Regions from separate parts of the Actinomadura sp. NPDC049382 genome, predicted to be linked through region 2. Evidence: riboswitches for the same ligand, from Rfam matches in the RefSeq annotation. Region 2 holds a riboswitch; the other holds the start of a gene.

Region 1 (3,399 bases), on a different contig from region 2:
GTTCGGCTGCACCGACACCTTCGCGTACCCGGTGATCTCGGCGAGCGCGTCCTCCAGCTCGCCGATCAGCTCCAGGTGGCCGGCGGCCTGGTCGACCGGCGCGAACGGGTGGATGTCGGCGAACTCCGGCCAGGTGATCGGCTCCATCTCGGCGGTCGCGTTCAGCTTCATCGTGCAGGAGCCGAGCGGGATCATCGAGCGGTCGAGCGCGATGTCCTTGTCCTGGAGGCGGCGCAGGTAGCGCAGCATCGCGGTCTCGGAGCGGTGCGCGTGGAACACCGGGTGCGTCAGGTAGGGGCTCTCCCGGCGCAGCGCGTCCGGGATCGCCTCGGCGGCGTCGCCGGCGGGCGCGGCGCCGAACGCCTCCAGCACGGCCGTGACGTGCTCGGGCAGCGTCGTCTCGTCGCAGGCGATCCCGACGCGGTCGGGGCCGTCCGGGCGCAGGTTGACGCCGCGCTCGCGGGCGGCGGCGACGACCTCGGCGGCCCGGCCCGGCACGCGGGCGAGGACGGTGTCGAAGAAGGCGCCGTGCACGACCTCGACGCCGGCGGCCCGCAGCCCCGCGGCGATCTCGGCGGCCCGGCGGTGGGCGCGCTGCGCGATCGCGGCGAGCCCCTCGGGGCCGTGGTACACCGCGTACATGCTCGCCATCACGGCCAGGAGGACCTGCGCGGTGCAGATGTTGCTGGTGGCCTTCTCCCGGCGGATGTGCTGCTCGCGCGTCTGCAGCGCCAGCCGGTAGGCGAGGGCGCCGTCCGCGTCGACGGACACGCCGACGAGGCGTCCGGGCAGCTGCCGCTGGAGGCCCTCGCCGACCGCCATGTAGCCGGCGTGCGGCCCGCCGAACCCGTAGGGGACGCCGAACCGCTGCGCCGACCCGACCGCGATGTCGGCGCCCGACTCCCCCGGCGGGCGCAGCAGCGTCAGCGCGAGCAGGTCGGCGGCCACGACGGCCTTGGCGCCGCGCTCGTGCGCCTGCGCGATCACCGGCTCCAGGTCGCGGACGGCGCCGGACGCGCCCGGGTACTGCAGCAGCACGCCGAAGAAGTCGCCGTCCGGGAGGCCCTCGGACAGGTCGGCGGTCACCACCTCGATGCCGAGCGGGACGGCGCGCGTCCGGACGACCTCGATCGTCTGCGGCAGCGCGTCGGCGTCCACGAGGAACGTCCCCGGGTCCTTGCGCCTGGACGCGCGGTGCGCGAGCGCCATCGCCTCGGCGGCGGCGGTGCCCTCGTCCAGCATGGAGGCGTTGGCGACGGGCAGGCCGGTCAGGTCGGCGACCACCGTCTGGAAGTTCAGCAGCGCCTCCAGCCGCCCCTGGGAGATCTCCGGCTGGTACGGCGTGTAGGCGGTGTACCAGCCCGGGTTCTCCAGGACGTTGCGCAGGATCACGCCCGGGACCGTCGTCCCGTGGTAGCCGAGCCCGATCATGGAGGTCAGCACGGTGTTGCGGGACGCCAGCTCGCGGAGCCGGGCCAGCGCGGCGGGCTCGCTCAGCGCGGGCGGCAGGTCCAGCGGGCGGGCGGTGCGGATCGCGGCGGGGACCGCGGCGTCGATCAGCGCCTCGGCGCCGGAGTAGCCGATCGCGGCGAGCATCCGGTCGCGGTCGGCCGGGCCGGGGCCGATGTGCCGGTCGGCGAACGCGGCGCGGGCGTGCTGCGGCGAAGCCACGGGGGCGAAGAACTGCGCGGTCATGGAGAGCCTCCTGGCTGCTGCGGTCGCTCAGGGCCACCGCCGGCGCGCGGGCCGGCGGCCGGTCTCCCCCTCTGTCATCGGCACCTGAGAGCTTCACCCGCGCGGCGGGGTTTCCCCTTCGGTGAGCCGCGTTCCCCGCGCGCGGGGAACGACGCCTGCTTTCCAGAGGTGCCTCGCCCGAGCGGTCCTTTTGCCTGAGAGGTTCCGGGGAGGTTGCCCCTTCGGCGCCCCGCGCTGGCGGCGCGGGGGCTCTCCCGCCCAGGGTCGACGGCATGTCCTGAACGAACCCTACCCAAAGACCGGTCCCGGCCGCCGCCGCGGGCCCCGGCGGGACGGGGTCCCCCCGCCGCGGACACGGAGGGCGTCCCCCGGTGCCGGACCGGTACCGGCCGGTACGATGTGCTGATTCACCTGGGACAAGACGGACCTCGGGCCACGGGGGCGGAGATGGGGCTGCGGGGTGCACGCGCGACCGGCCGGGAGGCGTCCCGGCGCTCGACGGCGCGCCGCCGGTTCTGGGACGCTGATCACGATGACGGACGGCCCGGGCGGTAGCGGCGTGACGCAGACCCACGACGGCGCGGTGCGCGCGGCGCGCGGCGCGCCCGCCGGGGCGCCGGTCGACGAGCCCGCCCTGCCGGACCGGATCCGCCGGCCCACCGACGCGATCAGGTTCGCGGCGTCGCTGGCCGGGCTCGCGGCGGTGATGCTGCTGGTGTCGATCGCGCAGCAGACCACGCACGGCCTGCAGACCGACATCGCCGAGGGCACCGCGCACGCGCCCCGGCTGCTGCTGACGCTCGCGACGCTGGTGTCCAGCTTCGGGGTGCTGGCGGTGCCGGTCGCGTTCGCGGTGGAGCGGCTGTTCCACAAGGACGGGACGCGCGTCGCGATCGCGCTGCTGGCCGCCGTGATCGCCTTCGGTATCACCGTGGGGCTGGACGACCTGGTGGTGCGGGCCGCCCCCGGCGGCGTGCTGGACTCGCTGATCTGGGGCGGCACCGAGACCGCGCCCGTGCACACCGACATCGCCCCCGTGATCGCGTTCGCCACCGCCGTCGGGATGGCGGGGCGCACCCGCTGGCAGGCGGCGACCTGGATCATGATCGGGCTGGCGGCGCTGACCGGGCTCACCGCGTCGTACGCGTCCGTCGCCGCCCTCGCGGCCACCTACTTCCTCGGCCGCGCCATCGGCCACGGCACCCTGTACGCCGTCGGCACGCCGAACCCGCGGCCGTCCGGGACGGCGGTGGTCGCGGCGCTGGAGCGGCTCGGGATGCGGCCGGAGCGGGGCGCGCGGCTGGACGAGCCCGCCGACGACACCGAGGACGGCCGCCGCTACGGCGTCGTCCTCGGCCCGTCCGCCGCCGGCGGGTACGGCGCCCGGGTGCCCGCGGGGCGCGGCGCGCACGGCGACTGGGACCTGGAGGTCCGCGTCCTGGACCGGGACCAGCAGACCGCCGGGCTGCTGTACCGGATCTGGCGGCTGCTGCGGCTGCGCGCCGCGACCAGCGGGCGCACGCTGCGGTCGCTGCGCCGGTCCCTGGAGCAGGAGTCGCTGATGGCGTACGCGGTCGACGCGGCGGGCGTGCGGACCCCGCGGCTGGCCGGCACCTGCGAGGTCGGCACGGAGGCGGCGCTGCTGGCCTACGAGCACGTGCCGGGCCGGCGGCTCGGCGACGTGCCGGACGGCGAGGTCACCGA
Region 2 (3,399 bases):
GCCCCGCGAAGTGCGCCATGTCGACCATGAGCAGCGCGCCGACCGAGTCGGCGATCTTGCGGAACTCGGGGAAGTCGAGCTGCCGCGGGTACGCCGACCAGCCCGCGACGATCATCTTGGGCCGGTGCTCGGCGGCGAGGGCGGCGACCTCGTCCATGTCGACGAGGCCGTCCTCGGCGCGGACGTGGTACGGCACGACGTTCAGCGTCTTGCCGGAGTAGTTCAGCCGCATCCCGTGCGTGAGGTGGCCGCCGTGCGCGAGGTCCAGCCCGAGGATGGTGTCGCCGTGCTGGAGCAGCGCGAAGTACACGGCCGTGTTGGCCTGCGCCCCGCTGTGCGGCTGGACGTTCGCGTGCTCGGCGCCGAACAGGGCCTTGGCGCGGTCGATCGCGAGCTGCTCGGTGACGTCGACGAACTCGCAGCCGCCGTAGTAGCGGCGGCCGGGGTAGCCCTCGGCGTACTTGTTGGTCAGGACGGAGCCCTGCGCCTCCAGCACCGAGACCGGCGCGAAGTTCTCCGACGCGATCATCTCCAGCGTGGACTGCTGGCGCCGCAGCTCGGCGCCGACGGCCTCGGCGACCTCGGGGTCGGCGGCGGCCAGCGAATCGTAGAGGCTCATGACTCCTCGATCAGCTTCTCGTAGGAGGCGGAGTCGAGCAGGTCGCCGGGCTCGTCGCTGATCCGGACCTTGAAGATCCAGCCCTCGCCGTACGGGTCGTCGTTGATGACCTTCGGCTCGTCCACCACGGCGGAGTTGATCGCGGTGATCTCGCCGCTGACCGGAGAGTAGAGGTCGCTGACCGACTTGGTGGACTCGACCTCGCCGCACGGCTCGCCCGCCTCGACGGTGTCGCCCTCGGAGGGCTGCAGCTCGAGGTAGACGATCTCCCCGAGGGCGTCGGCGGCGTGCGCGGTGATGCCGACGGTGACGATCCCGTCCTCACCGCCGAGGCCGGACACCCACTCGTGCTCTTCGCTGTAGCGGAGCTGCTCCGGAACGCTCACGATCTCTCTTCTCTCTCAGGAACGCTTGTAGAAGGGCAGGGCCACCACGTCCACCGGCTCGGGCCGGCCGCGGACGTCCACGGCCAGTTCCGTCTCCTCGACGCCGCTGTCGAGGTAGGCCAGGGCGATCGGCTTGCCCAGTGTGGGGGAAGGGGCCCCGCTCGTCACGACGCCGCACGGCGTGCCGCCGGACGTGACGACCTGGTACCCCTTCCGTGGCGCGCGACGCCCGCGCGCGACCAGTCCCACGAGCCTACGGCCCGGCGGCGTCGCGGCCTGCGCCGCCAGGGTGGTCTTGCCCACGAAATCGACGGTCTTGTCCAGCTTCACGACCCGGCCGAGGCCCGCCTCGAACGGCGTCGTCTCGGCGGTCAGCTCGTTGCCGTACAGCGGCATGCCCGCTTCGAGGCGAAGCGAGTCGCGCGCGGCGAGGCCCGCCGGGACGACCCCGTCGACCGCGGCGAGCGCCCGCCACAGCGCGACGGCGTCGGCGGCGTCCACGAACAGCTCGAAGCCGTCCTCGCCGGTGTAGCCGGTGCGGGCGATCAGCGCGTCCACGCCCGCGACGCGTCCGGCGAGGATCGCGTAGTACTTGAGGTCGCCCACGGGCGCGTCGGTGAACTCTTCGAGAATTCCCTGTGAGCGCGGGCCCTGCAGGGCGACCAGCGCGTACGCGGCGGAGCGGTCGTCGACGGCCGCTTCGAAGCCGGTGGCGCGCTCGGCCAGCGCGTCCCGCACGACGTCGGAATTGGCCGCGTTCGCCACGACCATCCACGTCTCGTCCGCGAGCCGGTAGACGATCAGGTCGTCGAGGACGCCGCCGTCCGGCGCGCAGATCATCGTGTAGCGGGCCTTGCCGACCGGCATCGTCGACAGGTTCCCGACCAGCGCGTAGTCGAGCGCGGCGCCCGCGTCCGGCCCGGAGAGGAAGATCTCCCCCATGTGCGACAGGTCGAACAGGCCGGCCCCGGTGCGGACGGCCTGGTGCTCGGCGGTCTCGCTCTTGTAGCGCAGCGGCATCAGGTAGCCGGCGAAGTCGACGAGGTTCGCGCCGAGGTCGCGGTGGACGTCGTGCAGCGGAGTGGTCTTCGGATCGGCGGACATGGGTTCGGCTCCTTCGTCACGGGCGCGCGTGGTCCATCGTCCCACTCGCGCACCGGGCGTTTCGGTGCCTCCCCCTCTGTCATCGGCGCCTGAGAGCTTCACCCGCCGGCGGGCGGCGGGTTTTCACCTTCGGCGGGGGACCGGGTCCCCGCTTTCCAGAGGTCGCCTTGCCCGTGCGGTCCGTGGGCCTGAGAGGTTCCGGGGAGGATTTGCTCCTTCGGCGTCCCACACCGGCTGCGTGGGACTCTCCCGCACGGGGTCAACGGCTTTCCGCCAAATCTAGCAGCGGCCCCGCCCGGCGACCACCCGCCGGCCGCCCGCCCTCAGCCGGTGGGCGGCGGGGACGCCGACATCGACTTCACGCAGGTCCGCAGCGCCGCCTTGATCTTCTCCAGGTCCTTCTTCGCGGGGGTGGACGTCGGGTTCGGCGACGGCAGTTCGACCCCCTGCTCGTGCATGCAGTCGTTGAACGCCTGGGTCGCCTGCGACACCCCCGGCGGGACGGGCGCGGCCGTCGTGCCGGGCTTGCCGGTCGCCGTCCCGGACGGCGCGGAGGCCGGTGCCGAGGCCGCCGGGGTGGGCGGCGCCGACGCCCCCGCGTCCCCGCCGCCGTCGTCGGAGCCCCCGCACCCGCTGAGCGCCAGACCCAGCGCCAGCACCGCTACAAGACCGCGCTTCAAGGTGACAACCTCCATGGACCGGGGTGAGACCGCTCATAATGCGCGCGTTCGCCGCCCCGCCGCTATCACGGCGCATGCCAATGCCGCCGCCGCGACTTAGCACCTCTCCTCAAATCCGCCCGGCCCGAGCGCTCCTCTCGCGGCACCGGTTCCTTGATTGACTTAAACCGGGACAGGACGGGTCGCGTACTCTGAGTTGGTCGTTGGAGATCACCCGCGGTGGGCGCGGGGGGACGAGCTGAGGGGCATGCCGGATGGTCTACCTGGCGGGGATGCTGATCCTGTTCTTCGGCCTGCTCGTGTCCATCGCGCTGCACGAACTCGGGCACTTCTCGTTCGCCAAGCTGTTCAAGGTGCGGACCACCCAGTTCATGGTCGGTTTCGGCCCGACGATGTGGTCCAAGCGCAAGGGCGAGACCGAGTACGGGGTGAAGTGGATCCCGCTCGGCGGCTACATCCGCATGATCGGGATGCTGCCGCCGCGCAAGGGCGACGCCCCCGGGCAGGTGCGGCAGGTCAGCACCGGGCCGTGGCAGGGGCTCATCGAGTCGGCGCGCGGCGCCGCGCTGGAGGAGATCCGCCCCGGCGACGAGGACCGCGTGTTCTACGC

The links. A riboswitch is a leader RNA that binds a small molecule or an ion and turns the genes downstream of it on or off. The one in region 2 is predicted to bind glycine.
Region 1: linked by a shared signal. The riboswitch ahead of gcvP (aminomethyl-transferring glycine dehydrogenase) and the one ahead of gcvT (glycine cleavage system aminomethyltransferase GcvT) in region 2 are both predicted to bind glycine.

What each region holds. Positions count from the first base shown of each region.
Region 1 is NZ_JBFARO010000152.1:9,187-12,585, forward strand. Features, by position in the region: gene gcvP (aminomethyl-transferring glycine dehydrogenase) at 1-1,695, opposite strand, end outside; glycine riboswitch at 1,868-1,962, opposite strand; gene AB0K34_RS41360 (lysylphosphatidylglycerol synthase transmembrane domain-containing protein) at 2,228-3,399, shown strand, end outside.
Region 2 is NZ_JBFARO010000073.1:32,710-36,108, forward strand. Features, by position in the region: gene glyA (serine hydroxymethyltransferase) at 1-619, opposite strand, end outside; gene gcvH (glycine cleavage system protein GcvH) at 616-1,005, opposite strand; gene gcvT (glycine cleavage system aminomethyltransferase GcvT) at 1,021-2,109, opposite strand; glycine riboswitch at 2,276-2,371, opposite strand; gene AB0K34_RS31340 (hypothetical protein) at 2,433-2,789, opposite strand; gene AB0K34_RS31345 (site-2 protease family protein) at 3,044-3,399, shown strand, end outside.